Regions from separate parts of the Ruegeria sp. CL7 genome, predicted to be linked through region 3. Evidence: riboswitches for the same ligand, from Rfam matches in the RefSeq annotation. Region 3 holds a riboswitch; each other region holds the start of a gene.
The links. A riboswitch is a leader RNA that binds a small molecule or an ion and turns the genes downstream of it on or off. The one in region 3 is predicted to bind cobalamin.
Positions count from the first base shown of each region.

Region 1: linked by a shared signal. The riboswitch ahead of ACR0LI_RS20540 (DUF4198 domain-containing protein) and the one ahead of ACR0LI_RS08240 (DUF1636 family protein) in region 3 are both predicted to bind cobalamin.
Region 2: linked by a shared signal. The riboswitch ahead of ACR0LI_RS20020 (hypothetical protein) and the one ahead of ACR0LI_RS08240 (DUF1636 family protein) in region 3 are both predicted to bind cobalamin.

Region 1 is NZ_JBQFPQ010000016.1:18,619-28,783, reverse strand. It holds gene ACR0LI_RS20575 (hypothetical protein) at 1-3,453, shown strand, start outside; gene ACR0LI_RS20570 (hypothetical protein) at 3,446-4,444, shown strand; gene ACR0LI_RS20565 (hypothetical protein) at 4,521-4,733, shown strand; partial or broken gene ACR0LI_RS20560 (energy-coupling factor ABC transporter ATP-binding protein) at 4,838-5,419, opposite strand; gene cbiQ (cobalt ECF transporter T component CbiQ) at 5,485-6,264, opposite strand; gene ACR0LI_RS20550 (cobalt ABC transporter permease) at 6,264-6,839, opposite strand; gene cbiM (cobalt transporter CbiM) at 6,836-7,447, opposite strand; gene ACR0LI_RS20540 (DUF4198 domain-containing protein) at 7,454-8,239, opposite strand; cobalamin riboswitch at 8,372-8,571, opposite strand; gene ACR0LI_RS20535 (ROK family transcriptional regulator) at 8,693-9,817, opposite strand; gene ACR0LI_RS20530 (substrate-binding domain-containing protein) at 10,070-10,165, shown strand, end outside.
Region 2 is NZ_JBQFPQ010000014.1:3,823-13,987, forward strand. It holds gene ACR0LI_RS19980 (DUF1013 domain-containing protein) at 1-573, opposite strand, end outside; gene ACR0LI_RS19985 (ribonuclease T2 family protein) at 704-1,345, shown strand; gene ACR0LI_RS19990 (hypothetical protein) at 1,342-1,830, opposite strand; gene ACR0LI_RS19995 (hypothetical protein) at 1,917-2,303, opposite strand; gene recR (recombination mediator RecR) at 2,418-3,011, opposite strand; gene ACR0LI_RS20005 (YbaB/EbfC family nucleoid-associated protein) at 3,073-3,426, opposite strand; gene ACR0LI_RS20010 (DNA polymerase III subunit gamma/tau) at 3,827-5,623, opposite strand; gene ACR0LI_RS20015 (protein-tyrosine phosphatase family protein) at 5,762-6,274, shown strand; gene ACR0LI_RS20020 (hypothetical protein) at 6,266-6,673, opposite strand; cobalamin riboswitch at 6,765-6,985, opposite strand; gene ACR0LI_RS20025 (alpha/beta hydrolase family protein) at 7,143-7,976, shown strand; gene rsgA (ribosome small subunit-dependent GTPase A) at 8,016-9,092, opposite strand; RNA gene ffs (signal recognition particle sRNA small type) at 9,200-9,298, opposite strand; gene ACR0LI_RS20040 (bifunctional 2',3'-cyclic-nucleotide 2'-phosphodiesterase/3'-nucleotidase) at 9,338-10,165, opposite strand, start outside.
Region 3 is NZ_JBQFPQ010000001.1:1,634,368-1,644,532, forward strand. It holds gene ACR0LI_RS08230 (hypothetical protein) at 249-632, opposite strand; gene ACR0LI_RS08235 (SLC13 family permease) at 822-2,678, shown strand; cobalamin riboswitch at 2,906-3,112, shown strand; gene ACR0LI_RS08240 (DUF1636 family protein) at 3,205-3,576, shown strand; gene cobW (cobalamin biosynthesis protein CobW) at 3,578-4,633, shown strand; gene cobN (cobaltochelatase subunit CobN) at 4,637-7,930, shown strand; gene ACR0LI_RS08255 (cobalamin biosynthesis protein CobG) at 7,927-9,048, shown strand; gene ACR0LI_RS08260 (precorrin-8X methylmutase) at 9,048-9,677, shown strand; gene ACR0LI_RS08265 (precorrin-2 C(20)-methyltransferase) at 9,674-10,165, shown strand, end outside.

The DNA.
Region 1 (10,165 bases), on a different contig from region 3:
CGCAAGGATCTGGCCGACGGGTTTCTGGGCGCTGTCGTCCCAACCCTTGCCCCGAAACTGCGCGGTGAACTGATCAATCCCGATGGCACCCCTGCCGAGCGGGTAATCGTTGAAGCGCTGCGCCCAACCTTTACCGCTAGTGAAGGCATCGACAACGCGGATTTTCCATGGGCTGTAAAAGCCGCCGTAACGGATGCGCGGGGCCTGTTTTCGCTTGATCTGCCCAATCTGCGCCTGCCGCAAAATGGCCTCAGATTGCGGATCCGCGGGCAGAACACCACTCTGACCGAGGCAGTGCCGCGCATTGATGCAATGGATGGCGAATTGGGCCTCGTGGTGCTGGATCGCACCATCCTCCCTTTGCAGCGCTCGATCCTGGGTGAGCTTGCCGATATTCTGCCGGTGGATCCTGAGGATGCGGAAGAAAACATATCCGACTTCACCGGCACGCAGGCCCCAATCGTTCTGGGCGAAGGTGATTGCGCTTCGGAATACCGAACCGAAGGAGGCACGGTTTCGCGGCGGCGTTATTCGGTTCTTTACCGGTTGATCGACCCGCTTGTCGGGCCGAAAAACATCGTTCGCACCCGCCCTGTTGGCGGCAATCGCTTTGTCACGACAATTCCGGGCGGCACCTTTGCACAGGCCAATCTTTCTGCCGAAACACTGTTGAGCGCATTCAACAATGACGGCGGAGACTGGGATTTCCGCGATCGGATACCGATTGACGAACCCATTGATATCGAGGATTTTTTCGAAGATCTGGAACAGCGCCCGCAGGATGTGCCAAAAGCTTCCAGCCTGGCGCTTGGCTATATCGCCAAGATGCGTTCAACCGCCGTTCACGCCGGAATGTCATTGGGGCGTCTGGTCTATTCCCTGCCGCTTGCCCCGGGCGAAGAGCAACGGATCGTCGTGTCGGAACAGCGCGAAACCCTGACCGTGCGCGAACGCGAAAGCCTGACCTTCGAGGAACAACAGGAATTCGAAGAGGCGCGCGACACCTCTTTCGACAGCACATTCGAAACCGCATTGGACGAAGTGATCCGTGGAACATCCTCTTTCTCGACCACGGCGTCCACAAAAAGCTTCGGGGGCGCCGGCGGCATTGGTGGCGGTCTGTTTGGCGGCATCGGGGCCATAGTGGGCGGGGTCGGTTTCAGCGGCGCCCGTTCCAGCTCCAACTCGTCAGGCAGTTCGTCCAACACGCAGAACACGTCACGCGATTTTCTGTCAGACACGCACGAGACATTCTCGGCCGCGCTGGAACGGGCCGCTTCGGTCAAGCGAAGTTCGGCCCGAACAAGCGTTCGTACAGCCACGGCAAGTGATCGGCGGACGGCGACGACAAAATTCGTGGCCAACCGCAACCACTGTCATGCAATGACGATGCAATGGTTCGAGGTTCTGCGCGACTTTTCCCTGGAAACGCGGATCGAAGGCGTTCAATTGGTCGTCTTCGTTCCCATGCAGCTCATCCGCTTTCGCCGTCTGGGGCAAGGCGATCAATTGCCGGGCAATGTCAGCCGGTCCGGATTGCTGAGCCGGTACAAGGTGATCCTGCGCCACGCAGACGTGTTCCGCCGCGTGTTCCGAAACCGTCGCAGATTCCGCACCGCCCTCAAACTGTTGGAAGAGTTTTACGCGGACAAGGACGCGACACCGCAGAATGCTCCGGGTGTCGCGCAGGACATCGTCAGCTTCGAGGCGCAGGGCACTTTCATGCCCAATGATGACATATCCGCGGTGATCTTCACGCAGGATGGCGACCGCGTTGGGCCAGTGCCCCTGACCGGATCGCCGATCGACATCGACAACCTGCATGACTTGCCTGCCGAGACACGCGAAAACCTGCTGGTTCGGCTGGCTGACGCGCGCCGTGATCCAACCAACCGGCGGACTTATACCGGATCCGTGGCGTTGCCCCGCTCGGTCGAACGTTCCGACATCGCCCGCGTCGAGTTGCGCAGGCAGACGGGCTCTTTTGCCTATTCATTCTATACCGGCCCGGACCCGATCAACATCTTCAACATTTGGGAACATATCTCGAACCTTGAGGACGCGGATGATCTGGATCGCGCCACGCGCAACATCAACCGGAGCCTTCACACGACGATTTCAGGCTCGGATTTCGACGATCTGGTCGGCGCGCCGATGATCAGCGAGTTCGAAGCGCGCATGAATGAGGACGCACAGACCATCGTCGACGACAACACATTCCAGGCTTTGCCTGCGACCCTACCCTATTCGGTACAGGAAGTGCCGGATGTGTTGTCACGCCGTGATCTGCGGCGGATCGAGGAAATGTATCAGCATATCGTTGCCGACACCGTTCGCTATTCCCGCGTGATCTGGGCCAGTATGACGGATGAGGAACGGGCCATCCTGCTGGAACGCTTCACCATCGGCGTGCCCGATGGCGGATTGGATGACGCCTCAAGCGAGATATCGCTGCTCAGCACGGTCCAGAACAAGGTGTTGGGCTTCTATGGCAATGCAATGATCATGCCGTTCTCGATCCCGCCCGATCTGGCCGACAGAATGGAGATGCGGACCGGCGACATTCAGGACAGCCTGCTGGCCTTCCATCGCGAAGACTTCCGACCACCGCGCCGCACGATCTCGCTGCCGACCAGGGGCCTGTTGGGCGAGGCCGTTCTGGGCCGCTGCAATTCCTGCGAGATGATCGACCATCGCCGCTTCTGGAACTGGCAGGACAGCCCGACGCCACGCCCGGTCGGCGACACGCCGGTCCTGCCCGCGGACAGCGATGCGATCTTTGGCACCCGTGCGCCATCAGACCTGCCGGCCAATCAACCTTCGAACACGCTCACCATCGCCGGTGGCGACATTGGTACAGGCCAGGCCGTGCCCACTTCGCAACTGGCCGAGATCCTCAAAGCCGCGCCTGATCTTGCACGGGCGGGAACCGATCTGACGGGCCTGAAAGAGTTGCAGGCGCAACTGGCCCTTGAAACGCAATCGGTCGCCGCCGGTCGGGACAAAGCCATAGACACGGCGACGGATCTGACCAAAGAGCTTGTCGGCAAGGCCACTGAGCTTGCGGGCAAGGGGCAAGAGATCGCTGCGGCCCGCAAAGAGGAAGAAGCCAAAAAGCAAGCCGCCGAGAAGAAAAAGACAGCTGCCGACAATGCCGCAAAGCTCAAGGGGTTTGAGGATATCGCCAAGAACGCTTCGGGAGTTTCTGCGCTGATTGGCGGGCAACCGGATGGCAACCGGGCCGGTTTCGTTCAAAACCTGTTCAAGGATTTCCCCGGTGGTGCTGCGGCTCTGGCCAATCCTTCCAACACGTTGCTTCTGGCCAAGCTTTTCGGGGCCTTTACCAAAGCCAATACGGATGCGGATGACGGCAGCGCAACCAAGGCCGGCAGCCAATCCGTACTGGATTTCCTCAATGGCCTGAGCGCCCCTGCGGAGGACGACGATGAGTGACACCAGCACAAATGCAACCCCCGAACCGGGCATCGATGAAAGCCTTGCCGAGGCCATCATCAATATTCTTGAAACCACCAATTCCCCGGCGATTCAGCGCGCCCGAGAGGTTATAGCCCACAGGCTGGCCATCGCTGGCGACATTGCACCATCCCGCATCCCTGCCCCGCGCAACATCACCGAGATCGGAGGCTATATCAATCTGCTCAGCGAGTATGGAGAGGCCGAACAGCGCGCGCGCATGATCGCGGCGGCGCTGGGCATAGCAGGGCCGCAGATTTCGCTGCCACAGCCCGGTGCCGTTCCACCGTTGTCCTTTGTCACACGTGACGGTGCCCGACCTGCGGGGCCACAACAACCCAGCTTCCCGTTGACCTATACGATCCGTAGCGACTTTGTTCCGGCATTTGACAATGCGGTGCAGGAAATCACGATCCGCGGTGGCGCGGTTCCGATTTTGACACCTTTCAGGGTCCTGCCTGCTGCGGGGTCTGCACCCGCAACAGACGGCTCTGCGCAGCTGGCTCTGATCGGTCGTACACTCAGCCTGGCGCCAACAGCGGCTTTGCACGCCGTGGCGACAGACCCTTTGTCGCTCAGCCGTCCGACGGCTGGTGGCGGGTTCGAAGTTATGGTTCGGGTCATCGACGCCGCCGCACCGATCGCCGGAACCATCGCGGCGGCGAACTGGACAAGTTGGGAATGCGATGCCGCTGCCTGTACCGAAGTCGACAGCAATGATGCGCGCTTTGCGCTCACACCACTGCTGAACGCCGCCGGGTGGCACCAGCCCGCTGATCCCGGCAATCCGAACAGTCTGTCAAATCCCGGAACCTGGGCGGAATGGCGCAACATCACCGGGCTTGTGCCGGGCGTCACGCGGTTTGCGGATGAGCTGCAACTGCTATATTCCGCAGAAATGCTCATTACTTCACCGGTCTTCAATCAACTGGACAATGTCTGGACTGGAAGCGAGTTCGCCGCGCCATAGCACGGCTGCCTGAAACGCAGGAAAGTGATTTGGCAATGCGCCCATCATGGGGTTCAATGCCTTCAGGAGGTCAGCCATGCAGAACCCCGAACGTTTCGAGAAATTCTATTTCGCCAAAGTCGGCATGGGCGAAGCCTGTGGCTGCGCCGAGCGGATAATCGACGTGTTCGAATTCAACCGCAAAGGCGGTGCGCAATCCAGGCAACCTGTGAAACAGGACAGGCGCAGACGTGGATCCTTTGGGGCATGGGCGGTCAAATATGGGCTGATGAGCCGCAGGCGCACATAGCCAAGGCCTGACGACGCACAAGGTTCGCTTTCCGTTTCATGGCGTGGCTCAGGCGGTATGATTGCATATCTAAAACCACCATGTCCGGTTGCTACGAGAACAGGTCAGACCGGCACCAGCTTCCCGTCGCGAAGATCCAGTTCATCGGGCGCCAGTTCCAAGCGGAACGCCGGCGAATGACTGACAAGCAAAATCGCCTGTGGCAACGCGCGCAGGATTTCCAGAAGGCGCGCTTCGTTTTTTGTATCCAACGCATTCGTCGGTTCGTCCAGCAACAGCACTTCGGGTTCCATCGCCAGAACCGTCGCCAGGGTCACCAGCCGTTTTTCACCGCCTGACAATTTGTGGGTAATGCGGTTCTTCAGATGCATCAGGTCCAGATCGCCCAGAACTTTGTCGACGATGGCAAGTGCCTCGTCACGGGTCTTGCCCAGATTGAGCGGGCCAAAAGCGACGTCTTCGGCGACGGTCGGGCAGAACAGCTGATCGTCCGCATCCTGAAATACAAGCCCCACCCGGCGGCGGACCTCATGGAAATCAGCCTCTTCCACGCGTTGCTGACCAAAAACGGTGACGGTGCCCGAACACGGGCGCTGCAACCCAAGCAAAATCCGCAGGAGCGTCGATTTTCCCGCTCCGTTCGGGCCTGTCAGGGACAGGCGCTGCCCCGCGCTCAGGCTCAGGCTTGCCCCGTCCAGAACGGGTGGCTGGCCGGGGTAGGAAAAACAGATGTCTTCAAGCGCGATCAGTGTCATGCGAATTCCAGAATGATCAGACCCAGGCAGAGACCGCTGAAACCAGCCGCAAACACAATGTCCGCGCGGGTCAGGGCAAATTCCTGAAGCAACGGCATACGCCCGGAAAACCCGCGGCACTTCATCGCGGCCAGGATGCGTTCCGATCTTTCGATCGCGCGCACAAGCATCATACCCACAAGGTAGCCAAAGCTGCGATATGTGTGCCAGTTTGTTGCTGGCCGAAAACCACGTACCTTCATGGCGGCCCGCAGCCGCAGGTATTCTTCGCGCAAGACCTCGATATAACGGATCGTGAACATCAGCAGGTAAACCAGCTTTTCCGGGCACCGCAGACGATGCAGGGCGTGGCCCAGTGTGACCGGCTCCATCGTCCCGACCAAAACCATCAGGGACAGGATCACGGCATTGGCGGTCAAGGCAATCTCGACCGCTTTCCAAAAACCCTGCCAGCTTGCAGGGAATCCCCAAAGCGTGAACATCGGATCCCCGGGCATGGAAAAGGGCAACAGGACCAGCATGAACAGGATGAACCCATCCATCATGGCCATTCGCTTCAACGTCTTTCGCCGCGGCAGACGTGAAACTATCAGAAGCGAAAGCGACACTGTCAGCGCCGCGCAAAGCGCGCCGAGGGATGACACCGCCACGGTCACGACTGCAAAAACAACTGCCATGACGATCCGCATCCGGGGATCCAGCAGGCTGATCAGACCTTCTGGCCCGTCACCGGCTTCGGACAGTGTTTTTTCCTTGTGCCCCAGAACGTGTGCCATCAGGACGCCAGCTTGCGGCGGGCCGCCATGTAAAAACCCAGACCAAACAGACCAACGATGTACCCAATCCCGCCAAGGATGGTTTGCAGGTCGTTCTGTTCGCGATAGGCCGCAATCTCGCGCCTGAGCGGGCGCAATTCGTCACGTATGGCCTTGGCGATAACCTGCTGTTCTTCGGCGCTGAGAGACGCCGCCGAACCGCTGGCCTGCGTCACAGCAGCCGAAGATGAGTCACCGTTTTCTGCCACAGCAACGCCCATGATCCGCGCGACATCTTCGGCAGGCATCGTGACTTCGGCCACATGCCCGGCGCCAAGGTCGGCAAAGAAAGTGTGCGCCACGGCCGAGGTCGGCGTGTAGACAAAGAAACCGTCCGCATCCGTGACCGATCGACCCAGCTCGGCCCCATCCGGGCCGGTAACAATGACCTCGGTGCCGCTTGCCATGTCGCCGTTGGAAAAGCCGATTTCGCCCTCGATGACGTCTTCCGACTCGAAAACGCCGGCTATGACCTTGTGCGCCAGGGCAGGCACAGGTGCGCAGCTCACGGCCAATATGACAACCAGATGCTTCATGTGGCTGCTTCCCTTATAAACAGCTCGGGCTTGACCTTGCGTGCCAACAACACGGCGAACCCGGTCAAAATCGCCTCAATGGCCATGACAGGAATATGGGCGAAGAAAACAAGCCTGGCGGCAGGCAGAAATTCATCCCCCGACAGCGCCAGGGAAAACGCGACCATGCCGGTTGTCGCCGCAATGGCAAATGCGCCGCCGACGCCCCCCCAAATCGCACCTTGCAAAGGCGTTCCACGCGCGATCAGACGACCGAACAACATTCCGGCCGCCACAGCTGGAAATGCGATGTTGACGGTGTTGATCCCCAACACCGTCAACCCGCCAAAGCCGAAAAAGACCGCCTGTAGCAAAAGCCCGACGAACAAAGCCGGGAATGCGGCCCAACCAAGCAGCAGCCCGGCCATGCCGTTGAGGATCAGATGGACCGACGACGGACCAATGGGTACGTGGATCAACGAAGCCACGAAGAAACTGGCTGACAGAACGCCCGCAGTGGGGATGCGATCAAGATCCAGAGACCTGAGACCCATGGCGATCCCGCCCGCGGCGGCTATGGCGCCGCCAATTACAACCGGGTTGGAAAGGGCTCCGTCGACGATGTGCATCTTGGGTTACTCCAGATCCCAGGAGCGAATCCAGATGACCGCATCCTGGCTGAGTTCTTTGCCCTCATGTTCGGTTGCCGGACCGGAACCAAGTGCTGCGAAACCCCAGTAACCGGCATTTGGAACGCCGAACGAGAAATACCCGTTGTCGTCAGATATGGCGACCACCGCACCACCCGGCATCGGAGAGACTTTCGGTGCAGAAGCGGCCGAACTTTCCATGTCGGGCTCGGCGGCCATGTACTCGATCTCGATTTCGACCCCCGCAACCGGCTGACCATCAGCCAGCACACGGCCCGTGAAAGTCGAACCCGCGATGATGTTGGTCGGCTTGTTCAGCGGGATAATCTCGGTCGGCAAACCTACGGGATTCATCCAGTCGGTCGGCAATTCGTTGCGGTTCAGGAAGGCTTTGGTGAGCTGTTGGATATAGATGTCTTCGGATTCCTCGTAATAAGGCTGAGGAACCGTCACCAGCACATAGTCGCCCGACCGTTTGACCGGGACACTGCCTTTGAACGCCACGCCCTCGTTTTCCCCGCCGGTGAACCGGATAGCTTCCAACGTGTCCAGCAAATCGGTCTTTTCACCGTTGTGGATCACATAGAATTCCTGCGGCTTTTCAAGATCCATGACGTGGCCGTTCTCGAACGGATGCCAGAAAATCAGCTTGACCGGCACATCGCCCGGTTTCTGGATCATGGTATCGGTAGTGTATTCCAAAAGAAAATGCGCATCTGCGATGGCGGGAAGAGCCACCGCGGCAACGGCTGCGCTGAGCAGCGTTTTCATGAACAGTCGTCCTTGTCCCGTCGCGCCAATCCCGGCGCGAAATTCGTTTTGACTACGGGACATTCAACGCCAAATCACCCTTTCAGGCATCCTGGTACGACGCACATCCCGTCGCCGATTAGGAGTGCCCCTTATGAGGACACATGTCCGGCAGGTATCCTGACTTGCGGGTCAAAGCGTTGGACTGGCCTTCCCGGGGCAAACCCCAGTGGCGTTTCAGCCCTGCTCGCCGCTTACAGTTGCGGGTGCAGTTGCGGAGTTGGGCCTGAGCCCGCACCGCATTCCCTATTGATTCCAGAGCAAGCCCCGGAACCGGACATGCCGAGCGGCTTGCCAGACAACTCAGCCTTCCGTCAACGAAAATGTGTTACGGCCATCGAAAATTATGAGCTCGGCAGTTTGCGAGAGTGAACCGGTTTGTGAAATATCCAAGGCAACAGGGTGATTTCACATCTAAGCTTCTGAAAGATACCTTTCCGACAATGGCAGGCTTGCCGCGCCCAGTGAGCGTGCATCCGGGCCCACGGTCCCTGCCAGCACCACGGGGTGCTCGAGACCGGTCAGGTTCAGCTCGGACAGTTTGTCTTCGACCATTTCAACCAAACGCGCCTTGATGTCCTGCGGCATCCAGCCGTCAATCTTCACGCATTCGAAATCTATCAGGCTACAGGATGAGACAATCGCATAAGCAATCCCGCTTGCCGTCCGTTTCAACCAGTTTTCCAGTTGAATTTTTGGCACATCCCAACGCTGGGTCGTTTCCCAAATGGAATGCGACGTTACCCCTGCTGTGGTGATTGCACGCTCGAGAACATACAGGCTGGCCACGTCGATAAGCGGTCTGACACCACCCGCACCATCCGGTACAGGCAGGGGGCCGATTGCGCCCGAGTTTCCACGCCCGGAAAAGATCGCACCATTGAGAACCACACCGCCGCCAATAAAAAACCCGATATAGAAGTACAGGAAATCCCTTGGTCCATCGGCCGGACCGAATACCAATTCCGCCCCACAAGCCGCAGTGGCGTCATTTTGCAGAAAAACCGGCATATCGAGGCGACGAGCCAGGTCAGCCTTCAGGTCTGATACGCGCCACGGGTCCATTTCTTCCTGAGGAACCTGAAGGGTCTGGGCCCAGTCCCACAGGTAGAACGGCATGGCAATTCCAAGACCCGCAATCCTGCCTTTGGCCTCGGGCGACATGGATGACATCATTTTCCCCAGACTCTGTATAGAAAACTCCAAAGTGGCTTTTGGCGTTGGATAGTCATAGGTTCGCCGCTCGCGTTGCCGCACATTTCCGACAAAGTCAGTCAATACCAGCTCGGTACTGCGGCGCCCGACCTTGAGCCCAAAGAAAAACGCACCATCCGGGTTGAGGCGCATGGGAACGGAAGGTTGCCCGACTTTCCCGCGGACCGGCTCACCGCGCAAAAGCAAACCGTCCTTCTCAAGCAGCCGCATGATGACGGAAACGGTTTGCGCCGACAGTCCGGTCATGCGCGCAATCTCGGACTTAGCAAGAGCCTGATGACGCCGGACAAGCGACAACACCAGCCGTTCGTTCCGGGCCCGCATCCCGCTTTGATTGGTTCCGCGCACCTCTGACCCGTGCAGGCCAATCGAATTTTTCCGAGATGAATTTTCCGGCACGACCACCCCTTTCCTGCTGAAGAATGAGAAAGCCCGCCCGCCCTGTCAATAATAAATAAGAGTGATTTATTTATTGACTCAAATTTCGAATCTTGTGATTGTTTCTTATGAGATCAGGGTTTTTGCCTGATCGCCCTCGTGCCCTTTACGGCACAGGAAAAACTGGGAGGATAATCGATGAAACTTGCAAGACTTGCGGGTGCTGCTGCGCTCGGGGTTACTGCCATGGCTGGCAGTGCAATGGCGGAAGGCGAAACCGTTTGTCTGATCACC
Region 2 (10,165 bases), on a different contig from region 3:
CGAGACCAGCTTGCGACGTTCGTCATCGCTCATCACGCCGCCTTCAGCCGCTTTCTTGGCCGCCGCTTTCTGCACGGCGGTGTCCAGTTCGGACTGTTTGCACAGACCCAGAGCAACCGGATCAATCGGCTGCATGTTGGCGATGTTCCAGTGCGTGCGTTCGCGGATCGACTGGATGGTGGGTTTGGTGGTGCCCACCAACTTAGCAATCTGGCCGTCGCTGAGTTCCGGGTGGAACTTGACCAGCCACAGGATCGAGTTCGGACGGTCCTGACGTTTCGAAAGCGGCGTGTAGCGCGGACCACGGCGCTTTTCCTCGCCGGCGGCCGATGGGTTGAACTTGAGCTTCAGCTTGTGAAGCGGGTTGTTCTGTGCCGCGTCGATTTCTTCCTGGGTCAGCTGGTTGTTGGCGATCGGGTCAAAGCCCTTGACGCCGGCGGCGACGTCGCCATCAGCGATACCCTGCACTTCCAACTCGTGCATTCCTACGAAATCCGCGATCTGCTTGAAGCTGATCGTGGTGTTGTCCACCAGCCATACGGCGGTTGCCTTGGCCATAAGCGGTTTTGCCATCAGCCCGTCTCCTATACATACATCTGTCCCGTCGCCGGAATTCGGCGGCCCCTTGGTTTTGGGGCAGGTTTCCGTTGTCGGGGAACTTGGCCCGTATATAGTCGCGCAAAGGCAAGAAGGGAAGAGGCGAATGCGCCAAGGGATTACGGGGCTGGTTTTGTGGGTCTTGAGCGCGGTCGCTGCGCCGGCCGAGGGCGAAAAGGCGGGCGAGTTCGATTACTACGTGCTGTCGCTCAGTTGGTCGCCCAACTGGTGCGCCCGCGAAGGTGACGCGCGCGGCTCGGATCAATGTGACGATCGGCATGATCACGGCTGGATACTGCACGGGCTATGGCCACAGTTCCATCAGGGCTGGCCGTCCTACTGCCGTACCCCGGAAGGCCCACCTTCGCGACGCACGACGCGGGAAATGGAGGACATACAAGGCAGTTCCGGTCTTGCTTGGCATCAATGGAAGAAACACGGCACATGCTCGGGATTGTCGGCATCCGACTACTTTGCCTTGTCCCGGCGGGCTTACGAAGCCGTCAAGCGCCCTGAGGTGTTCCGCAAGCTGGATTCATCCGTCAAACTGCCGGCTTCGGTGGTCGAGGAGGCATTCCTGAAGGCCAACCCTGAGTTGGAGCGCGACATGATCACGATCACCTGCAAACAGGGCTATATCGAAGAAGTCCGCCTGTGTCTGTCCCGCGATCTTGATTCCGTACCCTGTGGCCGCGACGTGATCCGCGACTGCACGGCCAAGGACGCGCTGTTCGATCCGATTCGTTAAAGCTTTTTGTTCTGGCAATCCCGCGCATAGTCCAGCGCCTTGGCGGTGCCTTTCAGATCGATGGCCATCACCACCTCACCTGCCGGGTTATAGACGGTCATCGTTTTGTTCTGAGCGATGGCGTTCACAAAGCTCCGGTCAGTGAAAAACACGGTTGCGCCCGGCACGTCGCGTTCGTTGAACCCGATGGCCGTCGCATCATAGCTTTTGCCGTCCAGATCAAAGCGGATCGGATAACTCTCACCCTGTTTAATGTCGCCCCATGCCTTGTTGTACACGGCGAAATACCCACGATTGCCCAAGGCATCATAGCCCAGCCGCACCACCGAGAGATCCTGATACACCGTCTGGATCAGGCACCCGTTGCCAAGCGCGGGGTCCATCATGATGTTCCAGCCGTCGACAAAGCCCTTGTCGATGAGGTCTTGGGCTAGGGCGGAGGTGGCTGTCAAAGCGGCGAAGGCGAGGGCGAGAAGGCGGGTCATAGCATATCCACAAATCAGACAATCTATTCATGTCATTGTAAATTGTTGTAGAAGTTAGACAATCCATTAATTTCCCGCGCGCCGTGTCAGGTCTCCTCGCCGTTGGAACAGATCTCAAGTCTCAGGTTAACAATTGCCTGGTTTGGAACGTCTTCTGAATTCAGCGATCCTCCGACAGCAAACCATTCGGAGTATTCAGGGTTAATGCAATCAACGTATAGAACGCCGAAAAAATCGCCATACTTACCTTCACCGCGAACATAGACGTGCCTGTGTGTTTGTTCATCATACCTTTTGTCTTCTGGAATGGCGCTCCACCATTGTTTGTATGGCGGCGGTAAATCGTGCGTGTCTTCGAATAAGTAGAGAGTTTCAGCGGCAATAGGCGAGGCGAAAGCACCAACAATTGCAAAAAAAACGCTAAGTGTTTCATCGTGTTTGATAATCCGTGGAATTAACAGAAAGAAACTCATCCAATAACTGTACAGCTGTCAAGCTAGTTACCGCGATACTTGAGCGTGTATCGTGCGTTGCGCTGGCGCCGCCTAGCGCAAAGGCCTCGCGAAAAAAGAACCGGTAAGTTAGAGCTACAGTTCCTTCCGCGCCCGCAGCGCGGCCGTGATCGTCCCGTCGTCCAGATAATCCAGTTCGCCGCCAATCGGCACACCCTGCGCCAGCGAAGTCAGGCGGACCTGTCCCTCAAGCTGATCGGCGATGTAGTGGGCGGTGGTCTGGCCATCGACGGTGGCGTTCAGCGCCAGGATGACTTCGGAAATTCCTTCGGCCACAACCCGGTCCTTGAGGCGGGGAATGCGCAGCTCGTCGGGGCCGACACCGTCCAGCGCCGACAGCGTGCCGCCCAGAACGTGATAGCGCCCTTTGAACACTCCGGCACGCTCCATCGCCCAGAGGTCGGCGACGTCTTCGACCACGCACAGCTCGCCGGTCGCTCGGGCCTCGCTATTGCAGATGTCGCAGATATCGGTGGTGCCGACATTGCCGCAGTTCAGGCATTCGCGGGCGGTGGCGGCCACTTGTTGCATCGCGTCCGAGAGGGGCGTCAGCAGCAGGGCGCGTTTGCGGATCAGGTGCAGAACCGCGCGGCGGGCCGAGCGCGGGCCCAGGCCCGGCAGTTTGGCCATCAGGTCGATCAGGTTGTCGATGTCGCTGTTCGAACTCATGGCCAATCCTGCATTGCGCCGGAGGGAGCCTCCGGCGGGAGTATTTGGGAAAAGATAAAGCTCAGAACGGCAGCTTGATGTCTTTGGGCAGGCCCATGCTTTCGGTCAGCTTGGCCATTTCAGCCTTCGAACGTTCGGTTGCCTTGGTCTGCGCATCCTTGATGGCGGCCAGGATCAGGTCTTCGACCACTTCCTTGTCATCGCCGTTGAAGATGGAAGGGTCGATATCCAGACCTTTGAGTTCACCCTTGGCCGTCGCCGTTGCCTTGACCAGGCCTGCACCGGATTCGCCGACAACCATCATGTTGTTCAGCTCTTCCTGCATTTCGGTCATCTTGGTTTGCAGGTCCTGCGCGGATTTCATCATCTTGGCCATGTCGCCCAGACCGCCAAGCCCGCCGAGTCCTTTCAGCATAGTATTCTCCTGTGTCTCCGTTTGCGCTCTAGATACGGGCAGCAGCGACATGGCACAAGGGTTCTCCCGCCGGTCGGAGGCTCATCCGTTCCGGTCGGCATGTTGATCAGCGCAGGCGTCAGCAGGAACGTGCTAACCATCTGCGACACCATATTTGCCAGCAGGCCCGACAAGCGCAGATCGTCCTTGGCGCGCATATGGTCTGCTGCCGAGACTGATTGCACGGAACACAGGAAATCTGGGCGGGGTTCGAATGGCTACGCAGCATTCGGATCAGAATGGTCACGGGCCGCCTTCCGCTGGCCGGTGTCGCAACAAACGATCTGAGACATGCGGGCGGATGTGTTCGATCGAAACCTCGGTCAGCTTCGTTTGAAACGGGGGGTGACGGGCGGCGGGGTCAGTCTTCCTCGAACGGGTCCCACTCGTCTTCCACCTCGGGAAGCGCTTCGGTCTCGACCTTGGCGGCGCGTTGCTCCGGCGTTTCGATCCTAGTGATTTTCGCCTTTGGGAATTGCGCCAATACCGCCTGCACCAACGGGTGTTGTTCGGCTTCGGATTTCAGTGCGAGCTCGGCCGCATCCCTGACTTCTGCAATCGTGGGGGCTTCTCCGTCCGAGACGATCGAGACAGCCCACCGATTTCCTGTCCAGCGTTGCAAGGCAGTGCCCAGTCGTGGCGCCAGATCCGCCGGTGCCTGGGTGGCGGGTGTGAATTCGATTCGTCCGGGTTGATAGGAGACGAGGCGCACGCCGTTTTCCACCTCGACCAGCAACTTTACGTCGCGATTGGTCCGGATCAGTTCCACCACGTGGTCGAAGGTCGGGTAATGGGCAAGGGCCGTCTGGGCATCCTGCGCCAGGGCTGCAACCGGTGCGCCACCGGAACCGCGAGGGGACGGCGCGTAGGCAGGTGGATGGGTCGCGCCAGCCGGCGCCGGACCGGCGCCCGGTCGGGATATCGAAACGCCGCCATTGGGCCCGCCCGGCGGCGGTGGCGGGGTATCTTGCAACCGTTTGATCAGCTCTTCGGGGCTGGGCAAATCCGCCACATGGGTCAGGCGAATAACGGCCATTTCAGCGGCCATCATGGCGTTGGGCGCAGCCGAGACTTCCTCGAGCGCCTTCAGCAGCATTTGCCACATCCGGGTTAGAACCCGCATCGGCAGAGCCTCGGCCATGTGTTGGCCCCGGGTCCGTTCGTCCGGAGAAACCGTCGGATCCTGCGCCGCGTCAGGCGTGATCTTCACGACGGACACCCAATGCGTGATCTCGGCCAGATCGCGCAGCACCGCCAGCGGGTCTGCGCCTTCGGCGTATTGGCCGCTCAACTCGGTAAGTGCTCCGGCGGCATCGCCGCGCAGGATCATATCCATAAGGTCCAGAACCCGGCCACGGTCTGCCAGTCCAAGCATTGCACGGACCTGATCGGCGGTCGTCTCGCCAGCCCCATGCGAAATCGCCTGATCCAGCAACGAGGTCGCATCCCGGGCCGATCCTTCCGCTGCTCGGGTGATCAGCGCCAGCGCGTCTTCGGCGATCTGGGCGTTTTCCGCTTCGGCGATCTTGCGCAGCAGGCCAATCATGTCTTCGGGTTCGATCCGGCGCAGGTCGAAACGCTGGCAGCGGGACAGCACAGTGACAGGGACTTTGCGGATTTCAGTGGTTGCGAAGATGAACTTCACATGCGCGGGCGGTTCTTCCAACGTCTTGAGCAGCGCGTTGAACGCACTGGTCGAGAGCATATGAACCTCGTCGATGATATAAATCTTGTAACGCGCGCTGGCGGCGCGATAGCGGACACTGTCAATGATCTCGCGGATGTCGTTGACGCCCGTACGGCTGGCGGCGTCCATCTCCATCACGTCGACATGGCGGCCTTCCATGATGGCGACACAATGTTCACACTGACCGCAGGGTTCGGTCGTGGGGCCACCGGTTCCGTCGGGTCCGATGCAGTTCATCCCCTTGGCGATGATCCTTGCGGTCGTGGTTTTGCCGGTGCCGCGAATACCGGTCATGATGAAGGCCTGCGCGATCCGGTCGGCCGCGAACGCGTTTTTCAGGGTGCGCACCATGGCATCCTGACCCACCAGATCGGCAAAGGTTTCCGGGCGATATTTGCGGGCGAGAACCTGATAGGCGGGGCTGGAGCTGTCTGTCATGTCTTCTCGTTGGGATTCGGTGCTTGGGCACAGCGTAGTGGCCACCGTTGCCCGCGTCCACAGCGGGGCGCGATGATTTTTGATTTAGAAACGAGTCGCTTTCGCACTAAACTGCATCAGCGGATTTAATGGCTCATTTTTGTATAGAGTTCTTTGGGGAGGACAGGATTCATGTCGCAGTTGGTGATCTACGCCCTGCAAGTCGGTGGCGGAACGCTGGCGCTGACCTCGATGCCCGGACGCGGCGGAGATTACTCCAGCGATCTGGATATGATCGCAGCCTGGCAGCCGGGGCTTGTTGTTTCGATGACGACGGATGTCGAAATGCTTCAGGACGGGGCGCAGGAATTTGGAAGCGATATTCAAAGCCGCGCCAGCCGATGGGTTCACCTGCCGATCGAAGATTTCGGAGCGCCGACAAAAGCGATTGATGACGCGTGGCCGTCCGTCAGCGCCGCGGCCCGGCACGCGCTGTCCGGCGGAGGTCGCGTATTGGTACACTGCCGCGGGGGCTGTGGCAGGTCAGGTATGATTGTCCTGCGGCTGATGGTCGAATGCGGCGAAGGCGCGGACACGGCGCTGCAACGATTGCGGGCGGTGCGCCCTTGCGCCGTCGAAACGGATGCGCAACTGGCCTGGGCCTCTCGGCGTGCCCAGGCACAGGTCAGTCTGGACTCAGATTGAAATCTGCGCGGGCGCGCAAGCAGGTTTTCGAGGCCGGATCGTAGAAACTTCGATCATCGCGCAGGGTGGGGTTTTCACGACGCCGGATGGCATCGCACTGAACGTGTTTCCGAAGATCAGGTCGGCATAGCCGTTCAGCGGCTCAATCGCGGTTTCGGGCTGCGTCCCGCAAAAGACACGAATGCGGTCTGATTGCGCGCGGAAAATTGCATGACATCCTTCGCTGCAATGTGACAGCGCGCTGCTGCCCTCAATCTCGAAATCGTCACTTGTGGCCGAGGTCGCCTGGGCCATGGCTTCGGATATCGAGCGCGCCAGCCGCGCCAAAGCGGGACAGGTTTTGCCCGTCCGCTGACATACTGTTGCACTGAATTCATGTGTCTTTGTCTTCCAGATCATCCTGCGCCCTCCGCGCTTGGTGGACAGGATATTTGGGACAGGTGGGACAGCGTGATGCCGTCAGGACCTGCCCGGACACCCCGCCCGAGTTTCGGTTTCGTTTCCGATGGCAGGTCTCCTGACTTGCGGGTCATCGCTTTGCCGACCTTCCCAGCCTTTGGGCCAGTGGTGTTTCGGCATCGCTTACCGCTTACAGTTGCGGGGGCAGTCGCGGATTTGGTTGTTGCCTGCATGACCAGACATTACCGCACCGTGTTCCCTTTTCATTCCGACCCCTTGTGGAGGCCGGAAACCATCACACAACCGCTAGCGTTTGAGCACGCATCGAGTCAAGCCGATCTTTTGACCGGACGCTTGGTCATGCTGGATACGGTGTTGGTTCATGCATAGTGTCGAGGGCGTTGAGGTTCGGAAACCGGATTTACCAAGCGCAAAGCCAGAGATCATGTTGGACACAGAGCAAACGGTAATGACCGAAGAATTTCGCTTTCCGTCCGGGCAGAAAACACTGTCTGCCCGGTTGTACAGCCCGCTGTCTTCGCCCGAAATCGTCGTCGTGCTGAACAGTGCAACGGGTGTGCCGCGCGATTATTACCGTCATTTCGCACGATGGCTTGCTGCCGAGCAGGGTATGGCCTGCCTGACCTATGACTATCGCGATTACGGGCATTCCTTGACCGGCCGCCTGAAAGATTCGCGTGCGACCATGGCGGATTGGGCCTTGATCGACATGCCCGCGGCACGGGCAGAAATGCGCAGACGGTTTCCCGATTCGCAGCATTGGACCATCGGCCATTCGATCGGCGCGATGTTGGGGCCTGTGCAGCCGGATATCGATCTGATTGATCGCATGATCTGTGTGTGTTCGGGGCTGGTAACCCTAAGCGACCATCCATGGCCCTATCGTGGTTTGGCAGGATTGTTCTGGTATGGTCATGCCCCGCTTTTGGCCCGAGCCCTTGGCTACCTTCCCGGAAAGGCGATCGGGTTCGGCTCGGATCTGCCGGCATCGGTCTATTGGCAGTGGCGCAAATGGTGTACGGCGCCTTTGAACTATGTGCCTGAAATCGGGCATGAGTTACCTGCGGCGCAGTGGAAGGATTCTGGAACGCCCGTGGATTTGTTCACCTTCGAGGACGACCAGATGGTGCCGCCGGAAGCGGTTTGGCGGCTTGCGGATCTTTACGGCCCCGATGCCAACCGCCACCTGCTGAGCCCTGCCGATTTCAGGTTGCCTGAGGTTGGTCATATCGGAGCATTTGCCCGGCGCAATGCAGCGGTTTGGCCGCGACTGATCGCTTGATCAGACGCGGCGCAGGACGGGCCGGGCACCGTCCAACGATCACCGGTTGCGAAGTTTCTTTTCCTTCATGACGCCACGGACCATCTTGCCGAACGCTTTGTCCCGCGCCCGGGACTGCGCGACGGTTTCAGAATTGCGCTGATCTTCGCGCCGAAGCTTGCGCCACCGGTCCAATCGAGCCGGATCAAGCGTGCCGTGGCTTATTGCCTTTTGCACGGCACATCCGGGCTCGGAGCTGTGCTGGCAATCCGAAAAACGGCAGTCCCGGCTCAACTCGGCAAGGTCCGAGAAAACGTCGTCGATCCCGTCCCGAGCGTCCAGCAGGCGCAACGCGCGCATTCCGGGTGTATCGATCAACCAGCCACCGTTGCGCATCCGGTGCAATGCGCGTGCGGTCGTCGTGTGCCGGCCCCGCGCGTCATCCTCGCGAATGTCCGAGGTGGCGAGATCCTGATCGGTCATGGTATTGGCAAGTGTCGTCTTGCCAACGCCCGACGATCCAACCAGCGCTCCGGTCTGGCTTTTGGGGCACCACGACAGAACCTTTTCAACCTCTGCCGGGTCCAGCGCGTTGATCGCCAGAACCGTCAGGAACGGATCCAGAGATTGCACCTGCCCCGAGAAACTGTCGGGGTCCGCCGATTTGTCGGCCTTCGTCATAACAACGACCGGGTAACACCCGGCCTGATGCGCGAGCGCCAGATATCGTTCCAGCCGGGGCAGTTTGAAATCGGCATTGCACGAGCTGACGATGAACAGCACATCGACATTGGCTGCGATCAGTTGCGTCGCGGCGCCTGTACCCGCGGCGCGTCGGTGCAGCAGGCTGCGCCGGTCGAGCAAATGGCGCACGCGTTTGTCGTCATCGGCGAGAACCCAATCGCCAACAGCATAGCTGCCGGTCGTTTGATCGGGGGTCAGTAACGGGACTTCGCCGTCAGGGTTAAGCCCTATCAGGCGGTCCCGATGAACGGAAGTGATGCGAAAAGGCGTGCAGGAAGGATAAGCCGCGTGTTGCGCGGCAAAGTGAGAGGACCATCCCAGGTCCGAAAGTGCAAGAAACATTGGTTTGCCTGTCGTCAGAAACAGCACTCCCGACGGATGGCGATCGCTCATCCCCGGGTCATGTGTTCAGGCAGTCAGTCGATACCGTGAGGTCAGAACCGTGCTGCCCGAAGGATCTTTGCTACAATCATAAAGCCCTCCTGCGGCCAAGGTTCGTAAAGTGAGAGGTTGGACATCGACCCAAGCGGGGCTCGTTGTGGCTGCTTCCTTCCGGACCTGACCAGGTTGGCGAGGCGCTCGCCCGCGCCAACCTCTCGACTCTGGATATAGGGAAGGCTTCGGCAAAAGACAACCCGTCAGAGCGTCAGCCGAATGCGTGCAAAACCGTTTTCGTCAGGTTCCAGTATCCTGGGGGCAAACCTGTTCAATTCGTCGATATGCTTCAACGCACCGGGACCGGTCCGAAGAATGGTCGTCACCCCCGATTTCGGCATCAGAGAGAACGGATAAGGTTGCCGGGCCAATGGGTCGGGTGGCAGGCGGTGCGTCATGTAGTCCCGCAAAATGTCCCGGATATCCAGCGGGGGTAGATCGATGGCCGGGGCCGACGACACATGCGGGAAATGTCCGCCCCCGCTTGCGCGATAATTATCGAGCGCGACGACAAATGCCTGATCGGGTTGCACGGCTTGGCCTGCGCAAGTCAGATGATGCACCCGCCTGTGGCCGGGATGGATCATTTGCCCCCCGACATCGTAACGCGCCGGTTGCGACGGGTCGATCTGATAGGACAGGCCAAAGATGACATCGAAATTGTACCCCGCCCGATCCCGGTCGAATAGCTCTGCCTCGGCGTCGGGGAATTGTTGGTTGAATGCGCTGGCTGACATCTCCAACCACTCCAGCAGCTGCGCGCCCGTGATCTGAACCGCGCGCAATTCGTTTGGAAAGACATGCAGGTCCGCCACGTGACGCAGACAGATTTCACCAGGCGGCACGTCCGTATAGTGCCTGGGGCCAGAGCGTCCGCCGCATTTGGCCGGCGACGCGGCTGACAACAGCGGCAGCTCTGCAAGCGTGGTGCAGTGTAAAAAAGGGCGCAACGCGGCTGCCTGTGCGGCGGACACAAGCGTCAATCCACGATCCGGCGCACAGAAACTGAAATAGCTGTGCAATGTGTCCGA
Region 3 (10,165 bases):
CAAAAAATCCTATAAAAACAATGCTATATGCAGACTTGAGATTAGCTAGATTAGGAAAAATCAAATGGACTTAGATGCTCTGATCCAGCAGCGCGTTGACGCGTTGATTGCCGAAAAGTTGGGTATCCGTGAACACGACGCAGCAAAAATTGCAAATCCGTGTACACCGGTTCGATTCCGGTACTCGCCTCCAATACCTCCAACGACTTGCGATACTTTTTCCTCCTCGAGGTTCAATATCCAACCAACTATTGGATTTTTCGTGTTGCGATCTTGTTCTGTTCCATCCGACTGCGAGCATTCTGGGCATATGCCGCCAGCTTGCGTTTAGGCAACACCCCGCCGTACTTCCTTGGCATCTTCACCTCGAAATGATCAGAATTGGTGACCTGAATTATTTGTCCGGCCCGTTTAGGTGTAAACCATTCTTGTGGGCAGTTTGCGATCAGGGACGGCCAAGCCGGCCCTTTGCCCGGTTCAGGCGGCGGCAGAATGGTACTGCAAACAAAGCTGTCGGATTGTCTGTTGTTCGTGGCTGGAATTGACTTGCCATTACCTGTGCTGCTTCGACCTTGTTGGAACGGCATCGCGCCGGTACGAAACGTGCTGGTTTCTTCATGCAATTTGGTCAATCCTTCTTTCTGACGTGTTCGTCAAACGGGGTTCCCGAAAGCACTGCTCCCACAGCAACCATTGAGCAACATTATGTCTCAACATCGCCGAAAAACGAAACTTCATGACAAGTCAGGAGGGATGAACTAGGACTCTAACAAAGAAAAAGTTCTGGACGTATTGTGGAACATATTGCCTTTACCTTCGAGATGGGGGTCGTTTGCACCCTTCTGGCTTTCACCGTTTTTCTGTTCGTTTCCGAGATCATAAGGATCGACCTTTCCGCCATATTGGTTCTGGTTCTCATAGGCTTGCTCAGCTACGCGCCCGGGCTGGAAAATCTGGCGGATGTCACCCTTCTGTTCGACGGCTTCGCATCCAATGCCGTCATCTCGATCATTGCGGTCATGATCGTCGGGGCCGGTCTGGACAAGACGGGGATCATGAACAAGGTGGCTGCCGTCATACTCAAATACGGCGGCAAATCCGAAGGCAGGGTTGTACCAATTATTTCCGGCACCGTTGGCGTCATATCCTCGTTCATGCAGAATGTCGGCGCCGCTGCTCTGTTTCTGCCGGTTGTCAGCCGAATTTCCACACGGTCAGGCATACCGCTGTCGCGCCTGCTCATGCCAATGGGATTCTGCGCCATTTTGGGCGGCACAATGACGATGGTCGGGTCGTCTCCTCTTATCCTGCTGAACGATCTGATCCTGACGGCAAATGACAGTCTGCCGGCCTCTCAGAAAATGGAGCCCTTCGGCCTGTTCTCGGTCACGCCGATCGGTGCGGTTCTGATCCTGACGGGAATTGGTTACTTTCTGCTGTTGGGACGCTGGGTTTTGCCCGAGGCTGAAGGACCTGACAATACGGGTACCGGACAAGGGACACAGGAATACCTGCAAAGGGTCTATGGCCTCAAAGCTGATGTGTTCGAAGTCGTGGTGCCCGAGGACAGCCCCCTGGTCGGCGAGATTCTGGCCGACATCAACCACGAAAACCACCTGTACATCATTTCAACCTTCTATCGCGGCAAAACCTCGATGGTTCAGGTTTTGACAGCGGAAATTGCAGCGCCGTGTCGGCTGGCCATCGTCGGCCGCCGTTGGGAGGTCGAGAAGTTCGCCGAGAAATACGGGCTGACCGTTCTTCCGGACTTGGACATTTTCGTCGAAGAGTTCGCCCCAACCAATGCAGGCGTGGCCGAGGTGGTCATCACGCCTGACAGCAAGCTGATCGGCAAATGCCCCCGCGAGCTTTTGTTTCGCAAGACCTACGGGATGTCGCTGCTGGCCATTCACCGCGGCGAAGAGACGCTGAGCCATGTCGAGACCGAGGATCACGAATCCACGCAGATCGGGCTCGAAAAGTTTCAGGCGGGCGACATGCTTGTGGCCCATACCAGATGGGACAACCTGATGCGGATCAAACGAGATCCGGATTTCGTCGTTGTGACGACAGACTTTCCTCAGGACGAGCTGAGGCCGCAAAAAGTCGGCTGGGCCCTGGCATTCTTCGCCATTTCGCTGTCGTTGATCCTGTTCACGGACGTCCGGCTTTCACTCTGTCTTCTTACCGGCGCGGTGGGCATGATGCTGACCCGTGTGCTCAGCGTGGACGAGGCGTACCGCGCGGTCGGATGGAACACCGTATTCCTGCTCGCCTGCCTCATACCTTTGGGACAAGCCGTGCAGAACACAGGCACGGCCGCGTGGATCGCCCAGCAGATCATGATAATTCTGGACGGCTGGCCGCTCTGGTCGTTGCAAACCGGCATCGCCATTCTGGCGACGGCCTTTTCTTTGGTCATGTCCAACGTGGGGGCCACGGTCCTGCTGGTGCCTCTGGCAGTATCGATTGCGGTGGCGGCGGGTGGAAACCCGGCCGTCTTTGCCCTGACGGTCGCCATATCGACCTCGAACAGCTTCATCATCCCAACCCATCAGGTAAACGCGTTGATCATGGGTCCGGCCGGATACAAGGTGATGGATTTCGTCCGCTCCGGCGGAATAATGACGGCGCTGTTTCTGGTCGTCTCCCTGCTCATGATCAACGTCATCTATTAGCGCAAGAGGATCTGCGGTGTTCGGTGGTCTTTTCCCATCATCGGGACAGGTTCAGTCAAGGCACTCGTTCACCATAGTCTACGCCCCTTGCTAACATACTGTTCGTCGCCCGGCCCATCTCAGGCTGGGTCCCGGCACGCCATGCCGCCCATCGACGCCCACAGGTCGCTTTCCATGCCTCTGCATCATTGTTGCGCGCGACTCGCTTGACAAGCAGGCCAGCGGTGCCGCATGTCCCTTTCGTTGGTGTCGGTGACAGCCGATGAAAAGGGAATGCGTCAACGGTCTTGCCGCCAAACGCAGCCGCCCCCGCGACCGTGAACGGAGAGGATGCCCAATGCCACTGGCCCGAAAGCCGGGAAGGCGGGACATCCGACAGAGGCCCGCCTCTGGCATCCGCAAGCCGGGAGACCTGCCAACAACCGAAGTTGAAACCGGGCGGGGTGTTCCGGTGTCGGGTCCATGACCATTCGTGGCCCGCATGAAACCCCGTCCCCCGCGAAGAGGATTTGGGGGGATGAGAGACATGACCGATACCGCACCAGTCGAGTTGCTGGTCTGTACCACCTGCCGTCGCGGCCTGCCTGTGGAAGATGACACGCAACGCCCGGGCGCTTTGTTACACAAGGCTCTGGAACAGGCGGACCTGCCCGACGGTGTCACCCTGAAAGCCGTTGAATGCCTGTCAAACTGTGATCAAGGCTGTTCGATCGTGTTGCGCGGGCCGGGCCGCTGGACCTTCGTGTATGAAAACCTGAACGAAACAGATCATGTCGACGTCATCGTCGACGGCGCGACCAAGTATCTGGCCACCGAAGATGGTTTGGTGAAATGGCGCGAACGCCCCGAACATTTTCGCAAGAACTGTGCCTCGCGCATTCCCCCCATTGGAGCCTGACATGTCGAACCTCGAAAAACTCCCCGTCACAGTGATCACCGGCTTTCTGGGCTCGGGCAAGACCACTTTGGTGCGTCACCTGATGCAGAACCCACAGGGCAAGCGCCTTGCTGTCGTGGTCAACGAGTTCGGCGATGTAGGCGTCGATGGCGACATCCTGAAATCCTGCGCCATTCCTGATTGCCCGGCGGAAAACATCATGGAACTGGCCAATGGCTGCATCTGTTGCACCGTGGCAGATGATTTCATTCCCACCATCGAGGCCCTGATGGCGTTGGAGCCACGCCCGGATCACATCCTGATCGAAACCAGCGGTCTGGCCCTGCCGAAACCGCTGCTCAAGGCATTCGACTGGCCTGACATCCGCTCGAAGATCACCGTCGACGGCGTGATCGCCCTGGCCGATGCCGAGGCCGTGGCCGCAGGCCGCTTCGCGCCCAATGTCGAAGCAGTGGATGCGCAGCGCATGGCCGATGACTCGATCGACCACGAAACGCCCCTGTCCGAGGTGTTCGAGGATCAGATCTCCTGCGCTGACATCATCCTGCTGACCAAGCCCGACCTCGCCGGCCCCGAAGGCGTGGCCAAAGCGCGCGAGATCATCGCCGCCGAGGCGCCGCGCCCCCTGCCCGTCGTCGAAGTGGCCGAAGGTGCCGTGGACGTGCGCGTTGTGCTGGGTCTGGAAGCCGCCGCCGAGGATGACATGGACGCCCGACCCTCGCATCACGACGGCCATCACGATCACGAGCATGACGATTTCGAAAGCATCATCGTCGAGCTGCCCGAGCAGACCGATCCGGCCCAACTGGTCGCCAATATCGAACGCCTGGCCAATGAACTGAACATCCTGCGCGTCAAAGGGTATGCCGCCGTTCAGGGCAAACCCATGCGCCTGCTGGTCCAGGCAGTGGGTGCCCGCGTGCGTCACCAGTATGACCGCCCGTGGGAACCCGGTGAAGAACGCCGTTCGCGTCTGGTCGTCATCGCCGAGCATGACGATATCAAAGAGGCGGAAATCCGCGAAATCCTCGTGGGTGTGCGTGAGGCCGCCGAGTAAGCCATGCACGTCGTCTTTCGCGAAAGCCACGGGCTCGAGGAAACCGAGACCCCAACCGATCTGGGCCAGAGCCCGGCGGACCTGGTGGTGCTGTCCTTTTCGGACAGCGACCTAGGCGCTTTCGCGGCGGGCTGGCATCGTGGTGGCGGACCGGAAGGGCGAATGCCGACCCTGCGGCTGGCGAATTTGACGGCTCTGAAACACCCGCTGTCGGTCGATACCTATGTCGAACAGACGCTTCAAGGCGCCAAGGGCATTCTGATCCGTCTGATCGGCGGGGTGCCCTACTGGGCTTATGGGTTGCAGCAGGTTCTGGCGCTGGCGCAGGCCAAGGGCATCGCACTGGCGGTGCTGCCCGCCGACGGGCGCGAGGACACGCGGCTGGATGACTATTCCACCCTGCCGGTCTCGACCCTGCGGCGTCTGGCGCATCTGTGCGATACCGGCGGCGAGGTCGCGGCACAGGCCGCGCTGGCGCAGATGGCTTTGGCGGCGGGGCTTTATGCCGGTCCGGTGATGGGCGCCAAGACCTTGCCCGAATATGGCGTGTGGTGTCCGGATCGCGGCGTAATCCCGGTGGAAACCGCATTCGAAGGCACGACCAAACGAATCCTCGTCACCTTTTACCGCGCTTACCTGACCTCGGCAGACACCGCCCCGATCGCAGCCCTGATCCGCAGCCTGCGCGCCCGTGGATACGCGGCGGTGGGCCTGTTTGCCCCGTCTCTCAAGGCGCCTGTGGCCGCCGAATGGTTGCGGGAACAGGTTGTTGCGCTGAACCCATCTGCCATTGTCAACGCCACTTCGTTTTCGGGAAAAGGTGCGTCGGGAACGTCGCCTCTGGACGCTGCAGGCGTGCCGGTGTTTCAGGTCGCTCTCGCCACCTCGCGCCGCAAAGCCTGGGCCGAGGCGGAACGCGGTTTGTCCCCGGCCGATCTTGCCATGCATGTGGTACTGCCCGAGGTGGATGGACGGATCTCAGCAGGAGTTGCGTCTTTCAAGGAACCCGGAAAACGCGATCCGCATCTGGAATACGCGCGCTTTGCACACCGTCCCGAACCGGACCGGATCGAAGCGATCATCGACCGTGTATCGGGCTGGCTTGCACTGAACGACAAACCCAAGGCAGATCAGATTCCTGCGTTGGTCCTGTCCACCTATCCCGGCAAAGACTGGCAGATGGCCCATGCGGTTGGCCTCGACGCGCTGGCCTCGGCCCAGGCGATGCTGTCCGATCTTGACGAAGAAGGCTATGACATCGCGACTGGCGAGCCGATTGCCGACACTCTTCTGGACGCACGGATTTCGTGGTCGCTTGGGGATTATCAGGATGCGCTTGCGGAATTGCCCGAGACCCTGCGCGCTGATCTGCACACCGTTTGGGGCGCGCCCGAAGATGATCCGGCCTGTGCCGATGGGGCCTTCCATTTCACCGCGCTTCGGCGCGGCAAGGCGCTGGTCGCGCTGCAACCCGAACGCGGCACGCCCGAGCTGCGGGATGACGACTATCATGACCTCTTGCGCACCCCGCGCCACGGTTATGTCGCCTTCTATCTGTGGCTGCGCAAAGGGTTGGGTGCCGATGCGCTGATCCATATCGGCGCGCATGGAACGCTGGAATGGTTGCCCGGAAAATCGGTCGCCTTGTCTGCCGATTGTTGGCCCGAGGCGCTGATCGGCGATCTGCCTGTAATCTACCCGTTCATCGTGAACGACCCGGGCGAGGCCGCGCAAGCCAAGCGCCGGATCGGAGCCGTCACACTGGGCCACATCCCGCCCCCGATGAAGGAAAGTGGCACGCCGGATCGGATGGTGCGGCTTGAATCGCTGCTGGATGAGTTTTCGAACGCCGACGGGCTTGACCCCAAACGCCGCGACCGCTTGCAGGAAGATATCCGTGATGAGGCGCAGGCGATAGGGCTGGAAAGCGATCTCGGCCTCGATCAGGCTACCTGCACCGCCGAGGCCATCACCCGCATCGACCGCTTTGTCTGTGACATCAAGGAAAGCCAGTTTGGCGACGGGCTGCACATCTTTGGGCGCGTGCCCGAGGTGACGGGCAGTTTCGATCCGGCCCCTTCGGCCCACGCCGAACGCGACGCGTTGATTAAAACGCTCGAAGGCAAGCGGATTGATGCCGGGCCTTCGGGGTCCCCCTATCGTGGCCGGTCAGATGTTCTGCCCACCGGGCGGAACCTTTACACCACCGATCCGCGGTCGGTTCCGACCCGTGCGGCCTATGCTCAGGGTGTGAAACTGGCCGAGGAACTGGTGCGGCGCCATCTTCAGGAAGAAGGCGATTACCCGAAGGGGCTGATCATCGATCTGTGGGGGTCAGCCACCATGCGCACGGCGGGCGAGGAATTCGCCATGGCCTTGCACCTGCTGGGCGTCAAACCCGTGTGGGACAAAGGGTCCGAGAGGGTTTCCGGCATCGAGGTTCTGCCGATCACCGACCTGAGCCGCCCGCGCCTGGACGTGACCCTGCGGGTCTCGGGCCTGTTCCGGGATGTTTTCCCGACGCTGTCCGCTTTGTTTGGCCAAGCGGTTCGCGCATTGGCCGCGCGCGATGAAGCGACGGATTGGAACCCCTATGCCGGGCAGGCGCCGGCAGCGCGGGTCTATGGACCTGCGCCCGGAAGTTACGGCGTCAATATGACCGAACTTTCCGAAGTGTATACCGACGAGGCCCGTGCGCAGGCCGGTGAAGCATGGCTAGAGGCCAGCTCTTTTGCATTGGAAGGCGAACACATCTCGCAGGACAAGGACGGCATCACCCAACGCGTTGCAAATGCGGACAGCTTTGTCCACTTGCAGGACCTGACCGAAACCGATCTTCTTTTGGCCAACGATTATGCTACGCACGAGGCAGGCTTTGCCGCCGCCAAGAAGGTCGCCGGCGGAACCGCGCAGCTGTACCATCTGGACAACACCAACCCCGAAAACCCGCGCGCCCGAACTTTGCGTGAAGAAATCAGCCGAGTCGTCCACGCCCGTGCCGCCAACCCCTGCTGGATCGCCGGAATGCAACGCCATGGTTTCCGGGGGGCGGCCGAAATCGCGGCAACGCTGGATCATATGGCTTCTTTCGCGCATCTGTCTGGCACGGTCGCACCACATCTTTTTGACCTCTACCACGATGCCACTCTGGGCAACGAAGAGGTCGACGCGTTCCTGCAAGAGGCCAATCCCAAAGCGCGTCAGGCCATGCAGGACCGGTTTCGCGCGCTGCTTGAGGCCGGGCTTTGGAACACGCGCCGGAACTCTATCAGGGCTGATCTGGAGGGATTGAGATGAGTGCACCGATCGTTCAGGGCTGGTGCCCGGGCGCCCATCGTCCGATGATGTCCGGTGACGGTCTGGTCGTCAGGGTCAGGCCCCGGCTGGCGCGTCTGGACGCCGATCAGGCACTGGGACTGTGCGATCTGGCTGACCGCTTTGGCAACGGCTCGATCGATTTGACCAATCGCGCCAATCTGCAATTGCGGGGCGTGGAAGAGGAAGACCATCAGCCTCTGCTCAAAGAGCTTGCCGCGCTGAACCTGCTGGATGCGGAACCCGGTATCGAAATACGCCGCAATATTCTGGTTACACCGCTCTATCAGGCGGGCGATTTGACTGCTCGGCTGACCCATGAACTGATTGACCGGCTTGCGGAGCTGCCGGCCCTGCCGGCAAAGTTCGGTTTTGCAATCGACACGGGCCCCGAACGTCTGCTGGCGTCGGATTCGGCTGATATTCGTCTGGAAACCAGTGCAGGCGGCCTGATCCTGCGCGCCGATGGCTGCGAAACCGGGCGGAGCGTGACCGAGACCGACGCCATTGACCACGTGATCGCGCTGGCGATGTGGTTTGCCGAAACCTACACGCCCGAGACACGCCGCATGGCGCGTGTCATCGACGCCCTGCCGCAGGAATGGCAAGGATGTGCGCCCGGTTCTGTTGGCGCAAAGCTTCAACCGGGCCCCTGTGAACTGGGTGCCCTTTACGGCGCGGCTTTTGGGTCGCTGCCTGCGCGCAAGCTGTATGACCTGATCGAGGACAGCGGCGCTTGCGCCCTGCGCGTCACCCCGTGGCGGCTGATCCTGCTGGAAGGCGGGGCGGCGATACCTGCCCCGGCCTTTGTCGAAAATGGAACCGATCCGTTGATGACCACCGACGCCTGCCCCGGCGCGCCGTTCTGCCCGCAGGCGCAGACCGAGACGCGCGACATCGCCCGGGCGTTGGCGTCGCGGGTGGCCGGACGCCTGCATGTTTCAGGCTGTAGCAAGGGATGCGCTCGCATGGGTCCTGCCGACATCACATTGGTGGGCGCAAACGGACGATTTGATCTTGTCAAACAGGGCCGCGCGGGGGATGAGCCCAGCCAACGCGGGCTCGACCCGGAAACACTCATGACTATGGACTTCACCTGATGCCCTATACATACGAAACCGATGGCGCGGCGATCTACAAGGAAAGCTTCGCCACCATCCGGTCAGAGGCTGATCTGGCCCGGTTTGATGCCGATGAAGAGCAGGTTGCCGTTCGCATGATCCACGCCGCGGGTATGGTCGGACTGGAAGAGTTCGTGCATTTCTCGCCCGGCTTCGTGCAGACGGCCCGCACTGCTTTGGAAAATGGCGCACCGATCCTGTGTGATGCGCGCATGGTCAGCGAAGGTGTCACCCGTTTCCGCCTGCCCGCCGACAACCAGGTGATCTGTACCCTGCATGACGAACGCGTACGCCCCCTGGCTGCCGAGATGAGCAACACCCGTTCCGCCGCTGCGCTGGAGCTGTGGCGGCCGCATCTGGAGGGCGCGCTGGTCGCCATAGGCAATGCGCCCACCGCACTGTTCCATTTGCTGAACATGCTGGAAGACCCGGATTGCCCGCGCCCTGCCGCGATCATCGGCTGCCCGGTTGGCTTCGTCGGCGCGGTGGAATCCAAGGATGCGCTGTGGCAGGCGCAACCGGTGCCATCCTGCATCGTCAAAGGTCGTCTGGGCGGCAGCGCCATCACGGTGGCGGCCATCAACGCCATCGCAAGCCGGGCGGAATGAAGATGGGCACCATATACGGTGTGGGCCTTGGCCCCGGCGACCCGGATTTGATGAGCGTCCGGGCTGATCGCCTGCTGCGCAATGCAAAGCATGTGGCGTATTTCCGCAAACCAGGTCGCAGTGGTCAGGCCCGCAAGATCGTCAACGGGATGATCCCTGAAGGCGCGGTCGAGTTTCCGATGGAATATCCCGTAACCACCGAGATCCCGGTGACAGACCCGCGCTACAACGAATTGCTGGCAGCTTTCTACGAAAACTGCACCGCCCATCTCAAGGCCCTGTCCGAACAGGGCGAGGATGTGGTGGTCTTGTGTGAGGGAGATCCGTTTTTCTACGGCTCGTTCATGCATCTATACAATCGGTTGCGTGACGAAGCTCCGGTCGAGGTTGTGCCAGCCATCACCGGCATGTCCGGTGCGTGGACGGCCACGGGCGATCCGATCACCTGGGGTGATGACGTGCTGACCGTGCTGGTTGGCACCCTGCCC